Regions from separate parts of the Subtercola sp. YIM 133946 genome, predicted to be linked through region 2. Evidence: predicted binding sites of a transcription regulator. Region 2 holds the regulator's gene; the other holds the start of a gene.
The links. Region 2 encodes HrcA, which represses chaperone genes, less so after heat shock. Its sites were predicted from a motif close to TTNGCACTCGNNNNNNNCGAGTGCNAA; they were not measured.

Region 1: a site for HrcA is predicted at 8,418-8,444, ahead of groES (co-chaperone GroES). Genes of this name have one in related genera too.

The regions. Positions count from the first base shown of each region.
Region 1 is NZ_JAZHPE010000017.1:62,529-74,023, forward strand. Features, by position in the region: gene glmS (glutamine--fructose-6-phosphate transaminase (isomerizing)) at 1-102, shown strand, start outside; gene V3W46_RS06595 (holo-ACP synthase) at 133-627, shown strand; gene alr (alanine racemase) at 624-1,754, shown strand; gene alr (alanine racemase) at 1,751-3,571, shown strand; gene tsaB (tRNA (adenosine(37)-N6)-threonylcarbamoyltransferase complex dimerization subunit type 1 TsaB) at 3,564-4,361, shown strand; gene rimI (ribosomal protein S18-alanine N-acetyltransferase) at 4,358-4,873, shown strand; gene tsaD (tRNA (adenosine(37)-N6)-threonylcarbamoyltransferase complex transferase subunit TsaD) at 4,870-5,922, shown strand; gene V3W46_RS06625 (DUF4190 domain-containing protein) at 6,032-6,313, shown strand; gene V3W46_RS06630 (hypothetical protein) at 6,420-7,082, shown strand; gene V3W46_RS06635 (class I SAM-dependent methyltransferase) at 7,197-8,387, opposite strand; gene groES (co-chaperone GroES) at 8,529-8,825, shown strand; gene rarD (EamA family transporter RarD) at 8,834-9,844, shown strand; gene V3W46_RS06650 (ABC transporter substrate-binding protein) at 9,930-11,258, shown strand; gene V3W46_RS06655 (ABC transporter ATP-binding protein) at 11,423-11,495, opposite strand, start outside.
Region 2 is NZ_JAZHPE010000015.1:43,267-54,761, reverse strand. Features, by position in the region: gene V3W46_RS04845 (NAD-dependent epimerase/dehydratase family protein) at 1-706, opposite strand, end outside; gene lepA (translation elongation factor 4) at 813-2,663, shown strand; gene V3W46_RS04835 (hypothetical protein) at 2,671-3,855, opposite strand; gene V3W46_RS04830 (RNA polymerase sigma factor) at 3,845-4,384, opposite strand; gene V3W46_RS04825 (DUF1990 family protein) at 4,499-5,164, shown strand; gene V3W46_RS04820 (coproporphyrinogen-III oxidase family protein) at 5,212-6,501, shown strand; gene V3W46_RS04815 (DUF4870 domain-containing protein) at 6,556-7,014, opposite strand; gene V3W46_RS04810 (DUF4870 domain-containing protein) at 7,030-7,449, opposite strand; gene hrcA (heat-inducible transcriptional repressor HrcA) at 7,606-8,628, shown strand; gene dnaJ (molecular chaperone DnaJ) at 8,706-9,821, shown strand; gene V3W46_RS04795 (16S rRNA (uracil(1498)-N(3))-methyltransferase) at 9,821-10,612, shown strand; gene V3W46_RS04790 (HIT domain-containing protein) at 10,655-11,035, shown strand; gene V3W46_RS04785 (PhoH family protein) at 11,010-11,495, shown strand, end outside.

The DNA of each region.
Region 1 (11,495 bases), on a different contig from region 2:
GCGGTGGTTCCGCTGCAGATCTTCGCGATGGAGCTCGCGACTGCGAAGGGCCTCGACGTCGACCAGCCACGCAACCTGGCCAAGTCGGTCACGGTCGAGTAGAGCCGTGAACGCGTTCGGGCAGGTGCCCGCGTGATCGTGGGGGTCGGCGTCGACATCGTCGATGTTCCGCGGTTTCAGCGGCAGGTGAGGCGTACGCCGGCGTTGCGCCAGAGGTTGTTCGCTCCCAGCGAACGCGAGCTCTCCCTGCGGTCGCTGGCCGCTCGGTTCGCGGCGAAGGAGGCCCTCATCAAGGCAGTCGGCGACTCGACGGGGTTCCGCTGGCACGACGTCGAGGTGGTGCAGAACGAGCACGGCCGGCCGTCGTTCCTGCTGGCCGGGGTGGCCGCCGAGCGAGTGGCGCTGCACGGCATCACGATTCTGCACCTGTCGCTGAGTCACGACGGTGACTCGGCGTGCGCCTTCGTCGTGGCCGAGGGGCCCGGCGAGGCGCCGCGGCATGGGTCGGTGGCTGCCGAGGGCGGCGCGGTTGCGGGCGGCGCAGCAACTGCGGGCGGCACGGCTGCCGTTTCGGGCGGCGCGGTCGGCATGGGGCGCGGCGACGCGGATGCCCGGGGTGCGGCATGAGCGGGCAGCCGCTGCGGCTCGCAGCGATCGACCTCGGGGCCGTGCGGCACAACGTCGCGGCGGTGAAAGCGCTGGTCGGCGACGACACCCAGGTGATGGCGGTCGTCAAGGCCAACGGGTACGGACACGGCGCCGTCGAGGTCGCCCGCGCTGCGGTGTCGGCTGGCGCGACCTGGCTCGGGGTCGCCGACATCGACGAGGCGGTTCGGTTGCGGGAGGCCGGGTTGACCGAGCCGATTCTCGCGTGGTTGCACGGCACCGAGGCGACCTTCGACGTGGCCCTCCGCCACGGCATCGACGTCGGCGTGAGCTCGGTGGCGCAGCTCGACGCGGTGGCGGGCGCCGCGCAGCGACGTGACGCAGCGGCCGGTGCCGCGCGGGTGCAGCTCAAGGTGGATACGGGGCTGGGGCGCAACGGGGCAGCGGAGGGCCAGTGGGCGGCGGTGTTCGCGCGCGCGGCGCAGCTGCAGTCGGCCGGGGTCATCGAGGTCGTCGGGCTCTTCAGTCACCTGTCGAATGCGAACGATGACGAAGACCGGCAGCAGCTGAGCAGGCTCGACGACGCGGTCGCCAGGGCGCGTGGTGCGGGGCTCGATCCCGCGATCATCCATCTCGCCGCGACGGCCGCCACGCTGCGGCTGCCCGAGACGCGGCTGTCACTGGTGCGGCTCGGTATCGGCATGTACGGCCTGTCGCCGTTCGACGACCGTACGTCGGCCGACCTCGGGCTGCGGCCGGCGATGCGGCTCGAGGGCCGGGTGATCGCGGTGAAACGGGTCGAGGCCGACAGCGGTGTCTCGTACGGCTACACCTACCGCACCGCCGCAGCCTCGACGCTCGCGCTGGTGGGGCTGGGGTACGCCGACGGGGTTCCGCGGCTGGGGTCGAACCGAGCCCCGGCGTGGATCGACGGGCAGGTCTACCGGGTGTCGGGCCGCATCGCCATGGATCAGTTCGTGGTCGACGTGCACGACGGCGATGTCGCCGTGGGCGACCGCGTGGTGCTGTTCGGCGACCCGGCCGACGGCTATCCGGCGGTGGAACAGTGGGCAGAGGCGGCCGAGACCATCAACTACGAGATCGTCACACGCATCGGGCCGCGGTTCGAGCGCAGGTACACGTCATGAGCGGCGACGCGCCCGAGCGGCAGGCGCTGGTGAACCTCGACGCGTTTCGACACAATGTGCGCGTGCTGAGTTCGCTCGCCCGGCCGGCCGAGACGATGCTCGCAGTGAAGGCCGACGCGTATGGGCACGGCATGGTCGAGCTGGCTTTCGCGGCGCTCGAGGCGGGTGCGTCGTCGCTCGCCGTGCTCGACATTCCGGCCGCGCTGGCGTTGCGTGCGGCCGGTGTGACGGCACCGATCTTCGCGTGGATGCACGCGCCAGACGCCGACTTCGGCGCGGCTGCCGGGGCCGACATCGATCTCGGCATCTCGGCCGAATGGCAGATCGAGGCGATTGCGGCGGCCCGGGCATCCGTCGCCCCGCGCGTACACCTCAAGATCGACACCGGGCTGCACCGCAACGGGGCGAGCGCCGAGCAGTGGCCGGGGCTCGTGAGGGCAGCGATGGCGGCCGACGACGCCGGTTCGGTGCGTCTCTTCGCCGCGTGGTCGCACCTGGCCGACGCCTCGCCGGCCGACGACGCCGTGGCGCTCGCCGAGCTGCACACGGCGGTCGAGGTCGCCGAGCGGCTGGGGGCGCGGTTCGAGCTGGTTCACCTCGCGGCGAGTTCGGCGGGCATCCGGATGCCCGAGGCCAGACTCGGGCTGGTGCGGTTCGGTATCGCGGCCTACGGTGTGACCCCGTTCGACGACGAGTCGGCACTCGAGCTCGGGCTGCGCCCGGTGATGACGCTGGCGGCGCCGGTGGTGGCGGTGAAGCGTGTTGCGGCGGGTCACGGCGTGTCGTACGGGTTCGACTACCGGGCGCCGACCTCGACGACGCTGGCACTGGTGCCGCTGGGGTATGCCGACGGCATACCGCGGGCGGCGAACGGGCGCGGGCAGGTGTGGATCGGCGGCCGACGCTACCCGATCGCCGGGCGCATCGCGATGGACCAGTTCGTGGTCGACGTGGGTGACGCGGCCGTGACGGTGGGCGACGAGGTCGTGGTGTTCGGTGAAGGCCGGGAGGCCGGTGGCCCGCGGGCGGTGGACGGTAGTGCAGTGGTGCCGGGTTCGGCGGCGAGCATCCCGACGGCCGAGGAGTGGGCCGGCTGGGCGAAGACCATCGGCGACGAGATCGTGTCGCGGGTCGGCCCGCGGGTGCGGCGGGTCTACGTGGCCGATGCGGCACAGGCGGAGGGCGAGACCTGGGTCATCGACGACCCGGAGGCCATGCACGCGTTCGGTGTGCAGTTCGCGCGGCGGCTGGGGGCCGGCGACGTGCTGGTGCTCACCGGCGAGCTCGGAGCGGGCAAGACGACGTTCACGCGCGGGCTCGGCGAGGGGCTCGGCGTGCGCGGATCGGTCACCAGCCCCACGTTCGTGCTCGCCCGCACGCATCCGAACGCCGCGACGGGCGTTCCGCTGGTGCACGTCGATGCATACCGCCTCGATGGGGCAGCGCAGCTCGACGACCTCGACATCGACTTCGCCGGGTCGATCGTGGTGGTGGAGTGGGGCGCCGGCCTGGTCGATCTGATCGTCGACGACTACCTCGAGCTGGTCATCGACCGCCCGCGCGGTGACACCGCCCCCGGCGAAGGTGACGAGGGCGGCGATGATGGCGCGGCTGGTGACGGCGAGGGCGCAGCTGATGGCGCGGCTGGTGACGGCGAGGACGCAGCTGATGGCGCAGCTGGTGACGGCGAGGGCGCAGCTGATAGCGCGGCTGGTGACGGCGAGGGCGAGGACATCGACGCCCCGGTCGAGCCGCGCACGGTGACGCTGTACCGGCGAACCGCTCGGCGCACGAGCGGAGGCACCGGCCATGAGTGACGACGCCCGCCCCGAGGGCGCCGCGGCGGCGAGCGGCCGGGGGCACGGTACCGGCACCGGCACTGGCACTGGCACTGGCCTCAGCACAGCCTCCGACACCCGTCACGACACCGGCTCCGGCGACGACACCGGTCGCGGCACCGGCTCCGGCGGCGCGGCGCGCGAGGTGCTGCTCGCTATCGACACGTCGGCCGGCACCAGCGTGGCCGTGGTCGACGGGGCACGGGGCGTGCTCAGCGAGGCCAACGGCTACGACACGATGAAGCACGCCGAGGTGATCGGGCGGCTGATCGAGCAGGCGCTGGCCGAGGCATCCGTCGACCGCACCGAGGTGACCGCCGTGGTGGCCGGCATGGGGCCCGGGCCGTTCACCGGCCTTCGCGTCGGCATCGCGGCCGCCCACGCCTTCGCGACGGGTCGTCGCATCGAGCTGCTGCCGGTGGTCAGCCATGACGCCATCGCCGTCTCGGCGCAGCACGACGGCCGCACGGGCGAGCTGCTCGTCGTCTCAGACGCACGCCGCCGTGAGGTCTACTGGTCGCTCTACCGGCTCGCTGGCGACGGCTCGCTACCCGAACGCATCGACGGCCCCGGCCTCGCCAAGCCGGATGCCCTGCCGCACGGGCACGCCAGCACTCTCGACGCCGCCCACGTCTCGGCCGCCGCGCTCGCCGCGGTGGCGCTCGAAACCCGTCGTTCCGGTGCGCCGCTCGTGGCTGACCAGGCCCTCTACCTGCGCTCGCCCGACGTCACCCTCTCGACCGGTGCCAAGCGGGTGACACAGCGATGACCGACGCCCCAAGCGGCACCGCCGCGGCACCTGCGTGGGCGATCCGCGCCGCGACGCCCGCCGACGTCGACGCGATCATGCGGCTCGAGACGAGCACCTTCACATCCGACGCGTGGAGCCGCGCCATGATGCAGGCCGACGTGTCGAACCCGCACTGCCACTATCTCGTGGCCGAAGACCCCGGGCATCCCGACGCGCCGCTGCTCGGTTACGCCGGCCTGCTCAGCCCGCGCGGGTCGAACGACGCCGACATTCAGACCATCGCTGTGGCACCGGATGCCCGCGGGCACGGCCTCGGCCGAACCCTCATGCAGGCGCTGGTCGCTGAGGCGGTTCAGCGGCATGCCCGCCGCGTGTTCCTGGAGGTTCGCGCCGACAACCCGGGCGCCCAGCACCTCTACGAGACGCTCGGATTTCTGCCCGTGGGTGTGCGGCGGGGCTACTACCAGCCCGACAACGTCGACGCGATCGTCATGCGCCTCGAGCTGCCGGCACGAAAGGTGATCTCATGACCGATCCGGTTGTGCTCGGCATCGAGACCAGCTGCGACGAGACCGGAATCGGCATCGTGCGGGGCACCACGCTGTTGGCCAACGCCATCGCCTCGTCGATGGACGAGCACGCCCGGTACGGGGGAGTGGTGCCCGAGATCGCGGCGCGTGCGCACCTCGAGGCACTGACCCCGACCATCCGTGCCGCCCTCGACGAGGCGCAGCTGACGTTCGACGACATCGACGCGATCGCGGTGACCAGCGGGCCGGGGCTGTCGGGTGCCCTGATGGTGGGTGTGGCGGCGGCCAAGGGCCTCGCGCTCGCGACCGGCAGACCGCTGTACGCGGTCAACCATCTGGTGGGGCACGTGGGGGTCGACCTGGTGACGCCCGACTCCGAGCCGCTGCAGTATCCGACCATCGCGCTGCTGGTGTCAGGCGGACACACGTCACTGCTGTACGTGCGCGACCTCGTCGACGACGTCGAGCTGCTCGGCGAGACGATCGACGACGCCGCAGGCGAGGCGTTCGACAAGGTGGCGCGGGTGCTGGGGCTGCCCTACCCGGGCGGGCCGCACATCGACCGAGTGGCGGTGGGCGGCAACCCGAAGGCCATCCGCTTTCCGCGCGGGCTCAGCCAGCCCAAAGACATGGCCGCCCACCGCTACGACTTCTCGTTCTCTGGGCTGAAGACGTCGGTCGCCCGCTGGGTGGAGGCGCGCGGCGACCGGGGTGAAGAGATTCCGCTGGCCGATGTGGCCGCGAGCTTTCGCGAAGCGGTGGCCGACGTGCTGATCACGAAGGCGCTGGCGGCCTGCAGCGACTTCGGCGTGCCGCGGCTGCTGCTCGGCGGAGGCGTCGTCGCGAATGCGCGCATCCGGGCACTCGCCGAAGAGCGCTGCGCCGCGGCCGGCGTGACGCTGCGGATACCCCCGCTCGCGCTATGCACCGACAACGGTGCGATGATCGCCGCCCTGGGCGCCCAGCTCATCATGCGCGGTGCTCGGCCGTCGGGTCTCGACTTCGGTGCAGACTCCACGCTGCCGGTCACCGAGGTGCACGTTCTCTGACGCCATAGCAGCTGTGTCGTCGTGTGTCGCAGACGTTGACACAACGTCACGAACGCTGTCACTATGGGCGCGCCGCCTCAACGGCGATTTCGTCACAAGGAGATCTGTCATGACCACACCTGCCCCGTACGGCGCCGCCTCTGGGCCCGTCGCCCCCCGCACCAATGTGCTCGCGATCGTATCGCTGGTGGTGTCGATCGTCGGGTTCACGATCATCGGCATCGTGCTCGGCTTCGTCGCCCTCAGCCAGATCAAGCGCACGGGCGAGAGCGGCCGCGGGCTGGCCCTCGCCGGCATCGTGATCGGCTTCATCGAGCTCATCATCGGCATCATTCTGGTGATCGTCGTCATCGCGGTGGCGGCGAGCTCGACCACCGTCACAACCTATTGACTCACCGCTCACCGGGCGTGGGGGCTGCCGTCGGCACGGCACGGCTCGCTAGGCTCGGAGCTAGTTCAGCGCATTCGTTCAGGAACAATCGGAAGGAAGGGTCATCATGACCGATCCAAACACACCGGCAGGTTCGGGTTCACCCGAGCAGACGCCGCCCTCGGCGCCCGTGCCGCCCGCGGCGTCTGACACCCCACCGGAGACTCCGGCGCCCGGGGTGCCGCCGACGGCTCCGCCCGCTGCGCCCACCCAGCCCACGCCGCCGCCGGTGCAGCCACCGGCACCACCGGCACCGCCCGCGCCGACGTATGAGGCTCCGGCCCCGCCGGCTGCTCCGACCTACGCGGCGCCCCCGGCGCCCCCGGCGCCGAACTATGGTGCTCCCGCCGCCCCGAACTACGGTGCCCCGGCGGCGCCGGCCGCGCCCGGCTACGGTGCTCCGCAGTACGGGGCGCCCGGCTACGGTGCTCCCGGTTACGCCGCCTCCACCGGCGCTCGCTCGCCCATTCTGAGCATCATCGGCATGATCGCCGGTATTCTCGGCCTGCTGATCTCGATCTTCAGCTGGGGCATCGGCGGCTTCATCTTCTCGGTGGCCGGCATCGTTCTCGGCTTCCTGGGCCGCAAGAAGGAGCCGGCGGCGAAGGGCTTCTGGCTGACGGCGATCATCACGGGGTTCGCCGGCATCGCGCTGTCGATCGTCTTGATCATCCTGTTCATCGTGTGGATCGTCGTGGGGTTCAACTCGGCGTACAGCTACAGCTACTGACGCCTCACCGGCGCGAGCCGGCGGCGTGACCGCGTGGCGCGGGGCTTCGGCTCCGCGCCGCTGCTGTGCCCGGCCGCCCGCACGTTCCGGGTCGTCGGCCGGCCAGGCCTTCGGTCAGGGCAGGCGGTCGGCGAGGATGGCCACGTGCCGGCCCTCGCTGCGCGTCACGAACAGCGTCGCCCGCTCGGCTCCCTGCAGCGCGAGCCGCGGGCGCAGGGTCGCCGGATCGACGTCGACGCCGCGCTTCTTGATCTCGAGGCTGCCGATGTTGCGGGCGCGCAGCTCGCGCTTCAGGCTGCTCACGTTGAACGGCAGCATCTCGCGCACCCGGAACGCCGAGGCGAACGGTGTCGGCACCAGCGCGTCTGACGTCAGGTAGGCGATCTGCGACGACACCAGGTGAGCGCCGAGGCTGCGAGCCAGGTCGCCGATGAGCCGTGCCCGAATCACAGTGCCGTCGGGTTCGTAGAGGTAACCCGCGAGGGGGCCCTGGTCGACGTTGTCGCTGTCGGCGGCCGCTGTCAGCTCGTGGCGCGCAGACCCCCTGATGACGAGCGCCGAACGACGGATGCCCGGCCGGGCCACTGTGCCGAACCACAGCCCTGTCTCGACCACCTGCCCGTCGACCGACACCCACTGCGCCTCGGCGTCGTCGGGCAGCAGTTCGCGATCGAGCCCCGGACCGAGCTTCACGCCGGTCGGCTGCTCACGGGCGACATCGAAGACGAAGTCGAGCGACGGGCTGAAGTCGGCCGGGTCGGTGAGGCGCGCGGTGTTCGTGTGGCCCGCGGTGCGCCGAGCGGGGTCGAGGTACAGCCCCTCGACGCTCTGCCGGTCGAAGGTCTCTGCGCTGCCGTGCACGACAGTCGCCGACGCGAACGGGGCGAGGTTGTAGGCCGCGATCGCGGCGGTGACCTCGTCGCGTTCGACGGCGGTCACGGTCAGGTCGATGGCGGCGAAGGCGAGCGCGTCGGCGCCGATTCCGCAGCCGAGGTCGGCCACGCTCGTCACCCCGGCGTCACGGAACCGGCCGGCGTGCAGGGCGGCGACGCTCAGCCGAGTGGCCTGTTCGAGGCCCGACTCGGTGAAGAGCATCCGTTCGGCGAACGGGCCGAACTTCTGAGCGGCTTTGGCGCGCAGCCGGGCCTGGGTCATCACGGCGCCGACCAGCCCGGCCGAGTGGCCCTGCTTGCGCAGCGCCGCCACCGACCGCACGATCGTCGACCCGTCGGTGTACGGCGGCAGCGAGTCGAGCAACCGCAGCCCCTCGGCCGTCATCAGCAGCTCGAGGTCGGTTCTCTCCATGGCGTCAGTTTAGACGGCAGCCGTCACGCATTGGCACTCAGGTTGACCGAGTGCCAACCCGACCCCTAAACTCGGATTAGCACTCTCAGTGTGAGTGTGCCAACAAAGTGACTTTTGAACCGAAGAAAGAAGAGGTCAACAGTGTCGGTCTCCATCAAGCCGCTCGAGGATCGCATCGTTATCAAGCAGGTCGAAGCAGAAACGACCACGGCGTCTGGTCTCGTCATTCCTGACACGGCCAAAGAGAAGCCGCAGGAGGGCGTCGTCGAAGCTGTCGGCCCCGGCCGCATCGACGACAACGGCAATCGCGTGCCGCTCGACGTCGCCGTCGGCGACAAGGTTCTGTACTCGAAGTACGGCGGAACCGAGGTCAAGTACGCGGGCGAAGAGTACCTCGTGCTGTCTGCTCGCGACGTTCTGGCTGTTATCGTTCGATAGTGAGTTCACTGAGAAGGCCCGGGCAGAACCTGCCCGGGCCTTCTTCTGTTGAATCGGCCCCGCCGAGCGCGGGCGTCGGCTCCGGCGCTCTGTTCGCCGTCGGAGCCTATCTCATCTGGGGCCTGCTGCCCATCTACTTCCTCGCGCTCGCGCCCTCGTCGGCGTTCGAGATCGTCGCCTGGCGGGTCATCTTCTCGCTCGTCTTCTGTGCGGTGCTGATCACCGCCGTGCGGCGCTGGCGCAGCTTCGGCAGCGTCTTCCGCGAACCGCGGCTCATCCTCGTGATGGGCGTCGCGGGTGTGCTGATCTACGTCAACTGGCAGACGTACGTGCTGGCGACGACCAGCGGCCAGGTCGTCGAGGCCTCGCTCGGCTACTTCATCAATCCGATCGTCACGATTCTGCTCGGCGTCTTCCTGCTGCACGAGAAGCTGCGCGTCGCGCAGTGGGTGGCACTCGGCATCAGCGGCGTGGCCGTCGTCGTGCTGGCGGTCGGCTACGGGGCGCCGCCGTGGATCGCGCTCATCCTCGCGTTCTCGTTCGGCCTCTACGGCCTCGTCAAGAAACAGGTCGGGCCGCGCATCGACGCCGTCAACGGGCTCACCCTCGAGTCGCTGTGGCTCGTGCCGATCGTGGTCGTGCAGCTCTGCGTGGTCGGGGCGACCACCGGCATCACGTTCGGTCACGGTGACCCGTGGCACACGGCGGCACTGGTGGGTGCGGGGGTGGTCACCGCCGTTCCGCTGCTGCTGTTCGCGTCAGCGTCGAAGCGGCTGCCGCTGACCTACATGGGCTTCATCCAGTACCTGACCCCGATCATGCAGTTCATCATCGGGGTGTTTTTGCTCGGCGAGCCGATGCCGCCGGAACGCCTGGCGGGGTTCGCGCTCGTGTGGCTGGCGCTGATCATCCTGTCGGTCGACCTGCTGCGTCAGGCTCGCAGAAACCGTCGGGGCGACGGGTTACGAATTGCTAACGATATTCGCACGGCACACTCAGAAAACACACTCGAAACATAGAAACCCTAGGTTTGACCCTAATGAACGCGAGGGTGCCTCCGCCCGGAGGTGCCTGGCTCGCGAGCACAATGAAAGGGTTCACAGGATGATCAAATCCAAGTATGCCCTCCGGACGTCGATTCTGGCTGGAGCAGGCATCATTGCCATCATGCTTTCCGGCTGTGCCTCCGGTGGCAGCTCAACTCCGTCTTCTTCGGCGTCGTCGTCGGCGTCGGCCTCAGAGGCCGACTGCGCGAGCGATGCCTCGACCGCCAACAACCTGGTCGTCGGTACCATCCTCCCCATCACGGGTAGCCTCGCCTACCTGAACCCGCCGGAGCAGGCCGGTGTCGGCCTCGCGGTCTCAGACATCAACGCCGCCGGTGGTGTCGACGGCAAGCAGGCTTGTATCCTCGCCACCGACTCGGGTGACTCGACCGACCTCAGCGTCTCGACCGCCTCGGCCCAGAAGCTGATCGCGGCCAAGCCGTCGGTCGCCATCGGTGCTGCCTCGTCGAGCGTCTCGCTGAACGTCGTCGACGCCTTCGCGTCGGCCAAGATCACTGAGATCTCGCCGGCCAACACGTCGGCCAAGCTGTCGGGCTACGGTCCGTTCTACTACCGCACCGCTCCGCCGGACTCGGTTCAGGGTTCAGCGCTCGGTTCGCTCATCACCGGTGACGGCAACTCGAAGGTCGCCTTCCTGGTCTTCAACGACTCGTACGGTACCGGTCTCCGCGACTTCACGCAGAAGAGCATCGAAGCCGCAGGCGGAACCGTCGTCTACGGTGCCACCGGCGCCGGCCAGGAGTTCCCTCCCGGCCAGACCACGTTCTCGGCTGAAGTGACCGCCGCGCTGGCAACCCAGCCCGACGCGATCGTCATCCTGGCGTTCGACGAGACCAAGTCGATCGTTCCTGAGCTCGTTGCGCAGGGCTGGGACATGTCGAAGGTCTACATGTCAGACGGCAACACCGCCGACTACAGCAAAGACTTCCAGGCCGGCACGCTGACGAACGCCCAGGGCACGATCCCCGGTGCTCACCCCAGCACCGAGTTCCAGAAGCAGCTGACCGACTGGTACCAGAGCACGCAGAACGCCTCGCTGAACGACTTCTCGTACGCTCCTGAGTCGTACGACGCGACCATCCTGACCGCTCTGGCGGCCCTGAAGGCCAAGTCGAACGTCTCGGCAGACCTGAACGCGCAGCTGGCTGCTGTCTCCGGTGCGAACGGTGGCACCAAGTGCGCCTCGTACGCCGAGTGCGCCCCGCTGGTCTCTGCCGGTACCGAGATCCAGTACACCGGCCAGGCCGGCATCGGTCCGTTCAACTCGCACAACGAGCCCTCCAGTGCCTTCATCGGCATCTACAAGTTCGACTCGAGCAACGTTCCTCAGTTCCAGTCGGCCATCGAAGGTGAGACCTCCTACTAGGGAGTTCCGCTCGCGTGACTGACACGCACGAAGCCCCCCGCCCGGTCATCCGGGCGGGGGGCTTCTTCGTGCCTGCCGCAGGCGGGCAGAGCGCGCGACGCAGCACGAACGAAGGGCCCCGACCGGATGACCGGCGGGGCCCTTTCGTGGCAGAGAGACGAGTGTCAGATGGCGCCTGGAGCGTCGTGACCCGTCTCCTCCTCGACGTCTTTGGCGAGGGTGCCGAGGTAGAGCTCG
Region 2 (11,495 bases):
CCGCAATGGATGCCGCGACACCCAGTTCGCGCGTCGACGGGTTCTCGCCACCGACGCCGAGGTACACGCTGCCCGCGGCGGCCAGGTCGAACGCCGCGACGTACAGGTCGGCGAGGTCGTCGACGTACACCGTGGTCCAGTGCGCGTCGCCCGACCCCACCAACTGCAGCGCCTCAAGCCCGTTGTCGCCGACAATGCGCGGGGCATCCACCACCACGTTCGGAATACCCGACCCGTACCCGTACACGATGCCCGGCATGATCACCGTCGTCTTGACGCCCTCGGCCTCAAGCACGCGCTTCTCGATCGCCGAACGCCAGGCGGTGAGCGCCGGCGGGTTCTGCGGCGATTCCTCGGTGATGGCGTCGCCGTCGCCGAACACCCAGATGCCGCCCGTGTGCACGTACGGCTTGTCGCTGCCCTCCAGCCCCGCGAAGATCGCCGTCACGAAGGCGTCGTCGAGCGAGGCGCTCGAGGCGTCGCCGGGGGAGGCCACGTGGATGACCCCGTCTGAGGCGATCGCCTGGGCGGTCAGCAGTTCGGTGTCGCTGAGCTCGCCGATCACGGCGACGGCGCCCAGCGCCTCGACCTCCTCGGCCTTCGAGGCGTTGCGCGCCAGCGCGGTCACCTCGCGGCCCTGCGCGCGCAGCGTGCGAAGAATGGATGATCCGACAAACCCGGTCGCGCCGGTCAGAAAGATGCTCATGCCACCAGTCAACACCCGCTTCGGCGCACCGATTCCCGTCGCGAGCCCGCGGCAGCGACAAGTCTCGTAAACTTGAAGGCACCATTGCCGAAACGACGAGGAACGCGTGAGCCCCAGAGCAGTACAGGAACTCCAGCCGGCGTCGACCGACCCCGCGTTCATCCGCAACTTCTGCATCATCGCGCACATCGACCACGGCAAGTCGACCCTGGCCGACCGCATGCTGCAGATCACCGGCGTCGTCAGCGACCGCGACATGCGCGCGCAGTACCTCGACCGCATGGACATCGAGCGCGAACGCGGCATCACCATCAAGAGCCAGGCCGTGCGCATGCCCTGGCAGCTCGACGGCACGACGTACGCCCTCAACATGATCGACACCCCCGGGCACGTCGACTTCACCTATGAGGTGAGCCGCTCGCTGGCGGCCTGCGAGGGCGCCATCCTGCTGGTGGATGCCGCACAGGGCATCGAGGCGCAGACCCTCGCCAACCTCTACCTGGCCCTCGACAACGACCTCACGATCATCCCGGTGCTGAACAAGATCGACCTGCCGGCGGCCGACCCCGACAAGTACGCCGAAGAGCTCGCGGGCCTCATCGGCGGCAGGGCCGAAGACGTTCTGCGGGTCAGCGGCAAGACAGGCATGGGCGTCGAAGAGCTGCTCGACCTGGTGGTGGCGAGCATCCCGGCACCGAAGGGCGACATCGACGCCCCTGCCCGCGCCATGATCTTCGATTCGGTGTACGACGCCTACCGCGGTGTCGTCACGTATGTGCGCATGATCGACGGCAAGCTCACGCCGCGCGAGAAGATCATGATGATGAGCACCAAGTCGACCCACGAGGTGCTCGAGATCGGCGTCAGCTCGCCCGAACCGACGCCGTCGAAGGGGCTCGCAGTCGGTGAGGTCGGCTACCTCATCACGGGCGTCAAAGACGTGAGGCTCAGCAAGGTGGGCGACACCGTCACCACGTTCAGCAAGCCCGCCACCGTCGCTCTGAAGGGCTACAGCGAGCCCAAGCCGATGGTGTTCTCCGGCCTCTACCCGATCGACGGCAGCGATTACCCGAACCTGCGCGAGGCCCTCGACAAGCTCAAGCTGTCGGATGCCGCACTCGTCTACGAGCCTGAGACCTCCGTTGCTCTCGGCTTCGGTTTTCGCTGCGGTTTTCTCGGCCTGCTGCACCTCGAGATCATCACCGAACGCCTCGAACGCGAGTTCGGCCTCGACCTCATCGCCACCGCGCCGAGCGTGATCTACGAGGTGACCACCGACGACAAGAAGAGCGTCACGGTCACCAACCCGAGCGAGTTTCCCGGCGGAAAGATCGCCAGTGTCAGCGAGCCGATGGTGAAGGCGTCGATCCTCGCGCCCAAAGACTACGTCGGCACCATCATGGAGCTCTGCCAGGGCCGCCGCGGCACCCTCGACGGCATGGAGTACGTGGGCACCGACCGCGTCGAGCTGCACTACAGGATGCCGCTGGGCGAGATCGTCTTCGATTTCTTCGACCACCTGAAGAGCCGCACGCAGGGCTACGCCAGCCTCGACTACGAGCCCATCGGCGAGCAGGTTGCCGACCTGGTCAAGGTCGACATTCTGCTGCAGGGTGAGGCCGTCGACGCGTTCAGCGCCATCGTGCACCGCGAGAAGGCCTACGCCTACGGCGTGCTGATGACCGAGCGGCTGAAGAAGCTCATTCCGCGCCAGCAGTTCGAGGTGCCCATCCAGGCCGCCATCGGCGCGCGCATCATCGCTCGCGAGTCGATCAGCGCCATGCGCAAAGACGTTCTGGCCAAGTGCTACGGCGGTGACATCACCCGCAAGCGCAAACTGCTCGAGAAGCAGAAGGAGGGCAAGAAGCGCATGAAGATGGTGGGCCGCGTCGAGGTCCCGCAGGAGGCGTTCATCGCCGCCCTGAGCGGCGACACCGAGAGCAAGAAAGACAAGTAGCCCCTCGTCAGCCGGCGGCGCACCCGCCGATCGTCACCGGCAGGGTACCGTCGTACTGACCGTCGGGCGGCGTGACCCTGAAGTTGGCCGACCAGGCGATCTGCCACACGCTCGGGGCGATCGCACTGGAGGGGGCGACGGGATACTCGGCGGTGTTTCCGTTCATGATGATCGTCGCGTGCCCTGAGTCGTCGGCAGCGCCGCGGCCGTCGAAGCTGTAGCCGGTTCCACCGTCGGTCTGCACACCGCGCAGCTCCACCCACTCGCCCGGCAGCAGTCCGGAGAATGTCACCGGCAGGCCGGCCTGCCCCGCAACCAGCTGCTCGGGCTCGACGCAGGCCTGCACGTCGGCCGTGACGTCGTCGATGGGCAGGAACGCGATCGACAGCGGCTCGCTCAGCGCCACGGGTTCGGCGATTCCGGTCGTCGAGCCGTCTGAGGGCGACTCCGGTGCCGGGCCGTCGCCGGCGTCGACCCTGAGGTAGCTGCCCAAGAGAAAGCCGCTCTCGCCGCTGTGTGTGAAGTTCTGCGGAAAGGTGTCGGGCGTGAAGGTGATCGACGCTCTGCCCGAGCCGTCTGTGGTCAGCGGTGCGGGCGAGCTGAGCACAGGGAAGTACCCGTCGGGAGTCGACGACTCACCTCTATACCGCGACTCGATCGACACCGCGTACCGCGTGTTCGGAGCAAGCCCCGACACATCCGCCGTCACCCCGGAGCCCCAGCTCGGCGCGGTGAACGTCTGCGGCGAGGTGGTGACGGCAGGAACAGACGGTGCCGGCGGCGCCGACGATGCGGGCGCGGTCGGTGTCGAACTCGGGGAAGGGGTGTCGCTGGGGGTCGCGGTCGCGATCGGAGCGCCCACGTTCCACAGCGAGGTACCCAGCCCGAGCGCCAGCGCGGTGCCGGCCGTGCCCACGCCGAGCAGCACGAGAACCACCACGACCGCGGCCCGCAGCCCGACCCGGCGGCGAGGCACGTCTGTCGGGCGGGGCACCGCCGTCGTCGCCGGCCCGGGTGCGGTTGCCGATCCCGCCGACCCCGCCGTCGTCGCCGGCCGGGCGGCAGCCTCGGTCGCCGGCCCCGGCAGTAGCGCCGCGTCCTGCGGCGTGACGATCGCTTCGGCCATCACGGCATCGGTGATGCGGCCGATGATCCTATCGAAGTCGTCGCCGGTGGGAGGGTCAGTTCTCATTCTCGGTCACCGCCTTTCGCAGCCGGGTGCGCGATCGTGCCACCCGTTGTCGCACGGCTCCGACGCTGATGCCGGTCGCCTGCGCGGCCTCGGCGTAGCTGCGGCCCTCAATCAGGCACAGCTCGCAGATGCGCCGGTCGAGGGGCGAGAGGGCCTCCATCTCGGCCATCACCCACCTCAGCCGGTCGCGTGATTCGTCGTCGCTCTCTGGCGCGGCGATCTCATCGGGCAGCGGGCCGGCCGCGTGCCGCAGCCTCGACCGGTTGAGGTTCAGCGCCGTGTTGCGGCACGTGACGAGCAGCCAGGGCAACAGCGAACGGTCGGCCAGAACGATCGTGGCGGCTTTGCGCCAGCAGGTCACGAAGGTGTCTTGCACGACCTCCTCGACATCGGTTGCGTTCGCCACCAGAGCCCAGGCGTAGCGCGTGACGGCGGGGGCGTGCCGCCGCAGAATGGCGCGCAGGGCCTCGGCGTCGCCGCCGGCAGACAGCGCCAACAACTCGGCGTCTGGCGAATCGACTGCAGTCATGTGCACCCCCTCACCTTCGTAATGTCTGCAGACCGCAGACAATCACATCACCGACGAACATTCGCTCAAGACGGCCGGTGCGCCATCGGCGGCGCCGTCGTCGATAATGGAACGATGGCAGGCGAACAGATTCGAACGCGCGAGACGCACAGCGGCCAGGCGCTGACGTACGCGGCGATCGGCGCGAGCCAGGCCGACGACCTGATGTACTACCCGCCGAAGGGCTTCCGTCCGTTCGAGGCTACCGTGCGGCTCGGCTCGGGCGTCGAACGGTTCGATTCGGCCGCCGAAGCCGTGCTCACCTGGGGAATCCAGCGCGGCAGCGGCCTGGCCGTCGAGAACATCGAGCTGCCGCCGTCGAGCGAGTCCGACTACGCCGGGCTGGTCTACGACGTCGACGGCAACCCGGTCGGCCCGCGCGAGTTCGACGAGGGGCACGTCTACACCGAAGACGGCACTCCTCACGTGGCGCCGGGGGTCACCGCCGAGCTCGTGGTGCACGTCGTCGGGGTGCGGTTCGTCGCCCCGGTGCGCGTGGTCTCGGTGACCAGCGACGAGCACCGCGTGGGTTTCGCCTACGGCACCCTGCCCGGGCATCCCGAGATCGGCGAAGAGAGCTTCATGGTCGAACATCGGCCCGACGACTCGGTGTGGGTGACCATCCGCAGCTTCTCGAAGCCGAGCACGTGGTACTACCGCCTGGCCGGCCCCCTCGTGCGCTGGCAGCAACGCAAGACCACCAAGCTCTACCTGCGTGCGCTGCTTCCCGCCCGTGCCTGACGCGGCGACCGCTGTGCCGCGTCGAATGGATGCCCGGGGCCGTCGCCGTGGGTAGCGCCCTGCCGCTCGGCGACCCCGCCCCGCCCGACGGTCTGCTGCCGGCCGGTACGGCCGAGCTCTCGCACGGGCATCCGTTCGGCGTGTACCTGCACGTTCCGTTCTGCCGGGTGCGTTGCGGATACTGCGACTTCAACACCTACACCTCGACCGAGCTGCGTGGCGCGAAACAGCTCGACTACGCGGGCCAGGCCATCCGCGAGGTCGGCTTCGCCGCGGGCGTGCTCGAAGGGTCAGGCGTCGATGCGCGCCCCGTCTCGACCGTGTTCTTCGGCGGCGGAACCCCCACCCTGCTGCCCGCCCACCAGCTCGTCTCGATGCTGCACGCGGTCGCCGACACCTGGGGCCTGGCCCCTGGGGCCGAGGTCACCACCGAGGCGAACCCCGACTCGGTCGACGCCCGGTATCTCGCCGACCTCGCCGCCGCCGGGTTCACCCGTGTCAGCTTCGGCATGCAGTCGGCCGTGCCGCGCGTGCTGCAGACCCTCGACCGCACCCACGACCCCGAGCGGGTGCCGCAGGTCGTCGGCTGGGCGCGGGATGCCGGGCTGCAGGTCAGCGTCGATCTCATCTACGGCACCCCGGGCGAGAGCCTCGACGACTGGAGCCGCTCGGTCGACGCCGCCATCGCCATGCAGCCCGACCATCTCTCTGCCTACGCGCTGATCGTCGAAGAGGGCACCAAACTCGCCCGCCAGATCAGGTCGGGCGTCTACCCCGAACCCGACGACGACCTCGAGGCCGACATGTACGAGCTGGTGGATGCCCGCCTCGGGGCCGCGGGCTACGAGTGGTATGAGGTGAGCAACTGGTCGCGCGCCTCGGCGGCACCGATCCCGCGCGTGGCCGCCCCGCCCGCCGACGCGCTCACCGGCCCGGCCACCCCCGCGACGGAGTACCGTTCGCGCCACAACCTCGCCTACTGGCAGGGCCACGACTGGTGGGGCGTCGGCCCCGGCGCCCACAGCCACGTGGGCGGAACCCGCTGGTGGAACGTGAAGCACCCGGCCGCCTACGCCGACCGCATCTTCGCCGGAGTGTCGCCGGCTGCGGGCCGCGAGACGCCCGACGCCGGCTCGCGCGAGATCGAGCGGGTTCTGCTGCTGGCGCGCATCCGTTCGGGGTTGCCGATCGCCTCGCTCGGGCCCGAGGCGAGCCGCGAGGTCGCCGGCCTGATCGCCGACGGCCTGGTGAACGCGAAAGCCGCCTTCGCCGGGTCGATTGAACTGACCCTGCGAGGGCGGCTTCTGGCCGATGCGGTGGTGCGTCGCCTCACCTGAGTGCGGCGACGCGGCCCGGGCGTCGCGCGGTGGCGCCGCCGGGCATCCGCAGCGCTACTTGATGAACTGGATCGTGCACCACTTCGGGTAGTAGTACAGCTCGCCCTTGTTGGCGGCGATGGCGGCGATGATGCTGAAGACCAGCACGATGATTCCCGCGGCGATGATGATGAAGATGCCGATGATGAGGAACGTCAGAATGCTGCCCACGACGTAGGCGATGAGCATCGTGAGCTGGAAGTTCAGCGCCGTCTTGGTGTGTTCGAGAATGAACTCGCCGCGGTCTTTCAGCACGAGGTAGCCGATCAGCGCCGGCAGGAAGCCGAAGATGATGCCGCCGACGTGGATGAGCGTGGCCCAGAGCCGCTGGTCTGAGGGGCTCATGGGCGGCTGGGCCGCGTAGCCGCCGACGGGCGGAGGGCCTGCGGGCGGGGGCCCCTGGGGTGGCACCGGTGGCCCGACGGGCGGCTGCCCGGGCGGGGGCGGAGGCGGGGTGGGAGGTACGTTCGTCATGTCAGTGCCTTTCGATTACTTGATCCACCGGTAGTTGAACGGATAGCGATAGGTGCCGCCGCCATTGACCCGTACTCCACCGATGATGGCGAACACGAGATTGACAATCAAGACCGCGACCCACACGAGCGTCAGCAGCAGGCCGAGAACGAACCCCAGAATCGGGATCACGCCGAGGATGGCCGAGAGGATGTTGACGATGACGATCACGCCGGTGACGTTGATCGTCCAGTTCAGGGCCTCCTTGCTCTCCTGGTTCACCAGCGGCCCGCGGTCTTTGAACACGAGGTAGATGATGAGGGCCGGAACGAGCAGGATGATGTTGCCGAAGTGGGCCAGACTCGCCCAGAGCTTGTCGTCGGCGGCCGAGAGGGGCGCGCCCGCGGCCGGCGCAGGGCCGGGCTGGTAGGGCGGCGGTTCGTTGGGGTCAGACATGGTCACAAGATAATGCCGACCTGTGACCTGAGGCAATGATATTTGCTCAGCGTGTCGGATACTCGGCGAAAGTCGTACGCCGTGGTGGCCGATATATAATTGGCACTCTGAACACTGGAGTGCTAAGCACCGGCACGAGGAAGGCAGGCAACGGCAGTGGTCTCTGAACGCAGCCTCGAAGTGCTTCGCGTGATCGTGCACGACTATGTGGCCTCCCGCGAGCCCGTCGGCTCGAAGTCGATCGTCGACAGGCACTCCTTCGGGGTGTCGGCCGCCACGATTCGCAACGACATGGCCCTGCTCGAAGAAGAAGAGTTGATCGTGGCCCCGCACACCTCGTCGGGCCGCATTCCCACCGACAAGGGCTACCGCCTCTTCGTCGACCACCTGGCCGACCTGAAACCGCTGTCGCCCGCCCAGCGGCAGGCCATCGAGACCTTTCTCGGCTCTTCGGTCGACCTCGACGACGTGCTCGCCCGCACTGTTCGGCTGCTCTCGCAGCTCACCCAGCAGGTCGCGCTGGTGCAGTACCCCTCGCTGTCGCAGGCGAAGGTGCGCCACATCGAACTCGTCGCACTGACCTCCACCCGCCTGCTGACCGTGGTGATCACCGACACCGGCCACGTCGAACAGCGCATCGTCGAGCTTCCGGTTGCTGCCGACGACGACTTCCTCGCGGATGTGCGGGCGCGCGTCAATGCGTCGGTCTCCGGCCTGGGGCTCGACGAGGCGGCCGCGAGGCTCGCCGTCTTCACCGAGCAGTTCGTGGCCGATCGCCGGGTATCCGTCGCCGTCATCGCGGCCACCCTGGCCGAGCAGGTCACCGCCAACCGGCAGGAGAAGCTCATCATCGCGGGGGCCGCAAACCTCGTGCGCACTGAGGGCGACTTCGCCGGCAGCATCCTTCCGGTGCTCGAGGCGGTCGAAGAGCAGGTTGTTCTGCTGCGGCTGTTCAGCGAGATGCAGGCCGACGAGCACGGCATCTCGATCAGCATCGGCCGTGAGAACGCTCCGTTCGGCCTCGCCGAGACCTCGGTGCTGGCCAGCGGTTACAGCTCGGCGGGCGGCGCGGTCGCCCGGCTCGGCGTGCTCGGCCCCACCCGCATGGACTACTCCAGCAACATCGCGGCCGTTCGCGCGGTCGCCCGCTATCTCTCGAAGAGCCTCGGCGAATCGTGATCATCTCGTGGTCGAAACAGCAGCGGTGATCCGCTTTCGGCCCGGCAACCCACCCAAACGCAAAGGAGAGGCCCTTCGTGGCTGACCACTACGACGTACTCGGTGTCGAACGCGACGCGAGTGCTGATGAAATCAAGAAGGCGTACCGTCGCCTCGCGCGCGAGCTGCACCCCGACGTGAACTCGAGCCCGGATGCCGAAGAGCGCTTCAAGGCGGTGACGCACGCCTATGACGTGCTGAGCGACCCCGGGCAGCGCCAGAGCTACGATCGCGGCCCGCAGGCCGGTTTCGGGGGCGGTGGCGCAGGCGCCCAGGGATTCGGCGGCTTCGGCGACATCTTCGAGACGTTCTTCGGCGGCCAGCAGGGCGGCCAGCGCGGCCCGCGCTCGCGTGCCGAACGCGGGCAGGACGCCCTGCTGCGCGTCGAGGTCGACCTCGGCGAGGTCATCTTCGGCACCCACCGCGACCTCGAGGTCGACACAGCGGTCATCTGCGAGACCTGCCACGGCTCGTGCGCGCAGCCGGGCACCTCTGAGGTCACCTGCGACATCTGCCACGGCACCGGCCAGATCTCGCGCACCGTGCGCTCGCTGCTCGGCAATGTGATGACCAGCTCGCCGTGCGGCACCTGCCGCGGCTTCGGCACGATCATCCCCGCGCCCTGCGTCACCTGCCAGGGCCAGGGTCGCGTCCGCGCGCGACGCATCATTCCCGTCGACATCCCCGCCGGCGTCGACACCGGCCTGCGCCTGCAGATGCCCGGCCAGGGCGAGGTCGGCCCCGCGGGCGGCCCGCAGGGCGACCTCTACCTCGAGGTGAAGGTGCGGCACCACGACGTGTTCAGCCGCAACGGCGACGACATCCTCTGCACCCTCGAGGTGCAGATGTGGGACGCGGTGCTCGGCACCACGACCACCGTCAACGCGCTCGACGGCGACGTCGAGATCGAGCTGAAGGCGGGCATCCAGAGCTCTGAGGTGGTCACGGTCAAGTCGCGCGGTGTGACCAAGCTGCGCGGCGGCGGCCGGGGCGACCTGAAGATCGGCATCCAGGTGGTGACGCCGACGAAGCTCGACCACAAGCAGAAAGAGCTGGTCAAGCAGCTGGCAGCCGCCCACAAGTACCCGGCCCCGTCGCTCGGGCAGTTCCAGCAGGGGCTGTTCTCGAAGCTGCGCGACCGTTTTCTGAACTGATGGCCTCGCTGTACCTGCGCGAAGACCTGCGCGACATTCCGCACGACGTCTCTGACGTCGTCTCGCTGCACGGCGACGAGCAGAAGCACGCCGTGAAGGTGAACCGGCTGCGCGTCGGCGAGGAGACCTCCATCGGCGACGGCCGCGGGCTGATGGTCACCGGGCCCGTCATCGCGGTCTCGAGCACCGTGCTGAGCATCGCGGTGACGCACGTGCTCGACGTTCCGGTGCCCGAGCTCTCGATCTGGCTCGTGCAGGCGCTCGCCAAGGGCGACCGCGACGAACTGGCCATCCAGGCGGCCACCGAGCTCGGCATCGACGGCGTGGTGCCCTGGGCGGCCGAACGGTCGGTGTCGCGCTGGGTGGGCGACAAGGTCGCGAAGGGCATCGACCGCTGGCGCAGTGTCGTGCGCGAGGCGACGAAACAGTCGATCCGTGCGTGGGTGCCCGAGGTGAGCGGGCTGCACACGACGAAAGAGCTCGTCGCCCTCGCCGAGCGCACCCGGGTGCTCATTCTCGAGCCCACCGCCGAGCATCCGATCAGCTCTGTCGACCTCGCCGCCGTCGCGCAGAGCGACATCGCGGGGGAGGGCGTCGCCCAGAACCCCGACAGCACCCTGCCCGACCTCGTGCTGGTCGTGGGCCCCGAGGGCGGCATCGCCGAACGTGAGCTCGACGACCTGACGAAGGCCGGCGCCACCGCCGTGCGGCTCGGGCCCGGCATCCTGCGCACCTCGTCGGCGGGGCCCGCGGGGCTCGCCGCGCTGAACGTGCTGCTGGGCCGGTGGTGACGACCGGGCGGTCTGTCAGCTGCTCACCTTAAGATGGACGACATGCCAGCTTCAACCGAGCCCTCCATCTTCAGCCGCATCGTCGCGCGTCAGATTCCGGCGACCATCGTGGCCGAGACCGAGCGCGTGATCGCGTTCGCCGACGTGGCACCCAAGGCGCCGGTGCACCTGCTGGTGGTGCCGAAGACCGAACAGTATGCGAACGTCGTCGAGCTGGCCGCGGGCGACCCCGGGCTGCTCGCCGAGGTGGTCGCCATAGCGAACGATGTCGCCGCCGAACACGCGGGCAGCGACTTCCGGCTCATCTTCAACACGGGCGAGGGGGCCGGGCAGACCGTCTTCCACGTGCACGCCCACGTTCTCGCCTGGCCCGACGGCGGCAGCACCACCGCGAGCGATGAGGGTTCACTTGCCACGTTCTGAGTCGTTAGCGAACGGTCGTGGCGCCGCTGCGCGCGCCGGCGCAGACCCGAGCGGCGGCGGCGCGCTCTCCGACGCGGTCATCCACGTCGACGGGCTCGCCATGGTGCGCCTGCTCGGCCCGCAAGACCGGCTGGTCACCCTCGTCGAGAAGCAGTACCCCACGGTGGGGCTGCACGTGCGGGGCAACGAGATCACCCTGCAGGGCCCCGAGGCCGATGTCGAGTCGGCGCACCGTCTGATCGACGAGCTCGTCGAGATGGTGCGAAACGGCAACGACGAGCTCACCGAGATCGAGGTGACGGCGTCGGCGCGGATGCTCGACTCCGGCAGCACGACCAGCCCGTCTGACGCGCTCGGCCAGCCCATCCTGAGCGCCCGAGGCCGAACGGTTCGGGCCAAGACGCTCGGGCAGAAGCAGTACATCGACGCGATCGATGAGAACACCATCGTGTTCGGCATC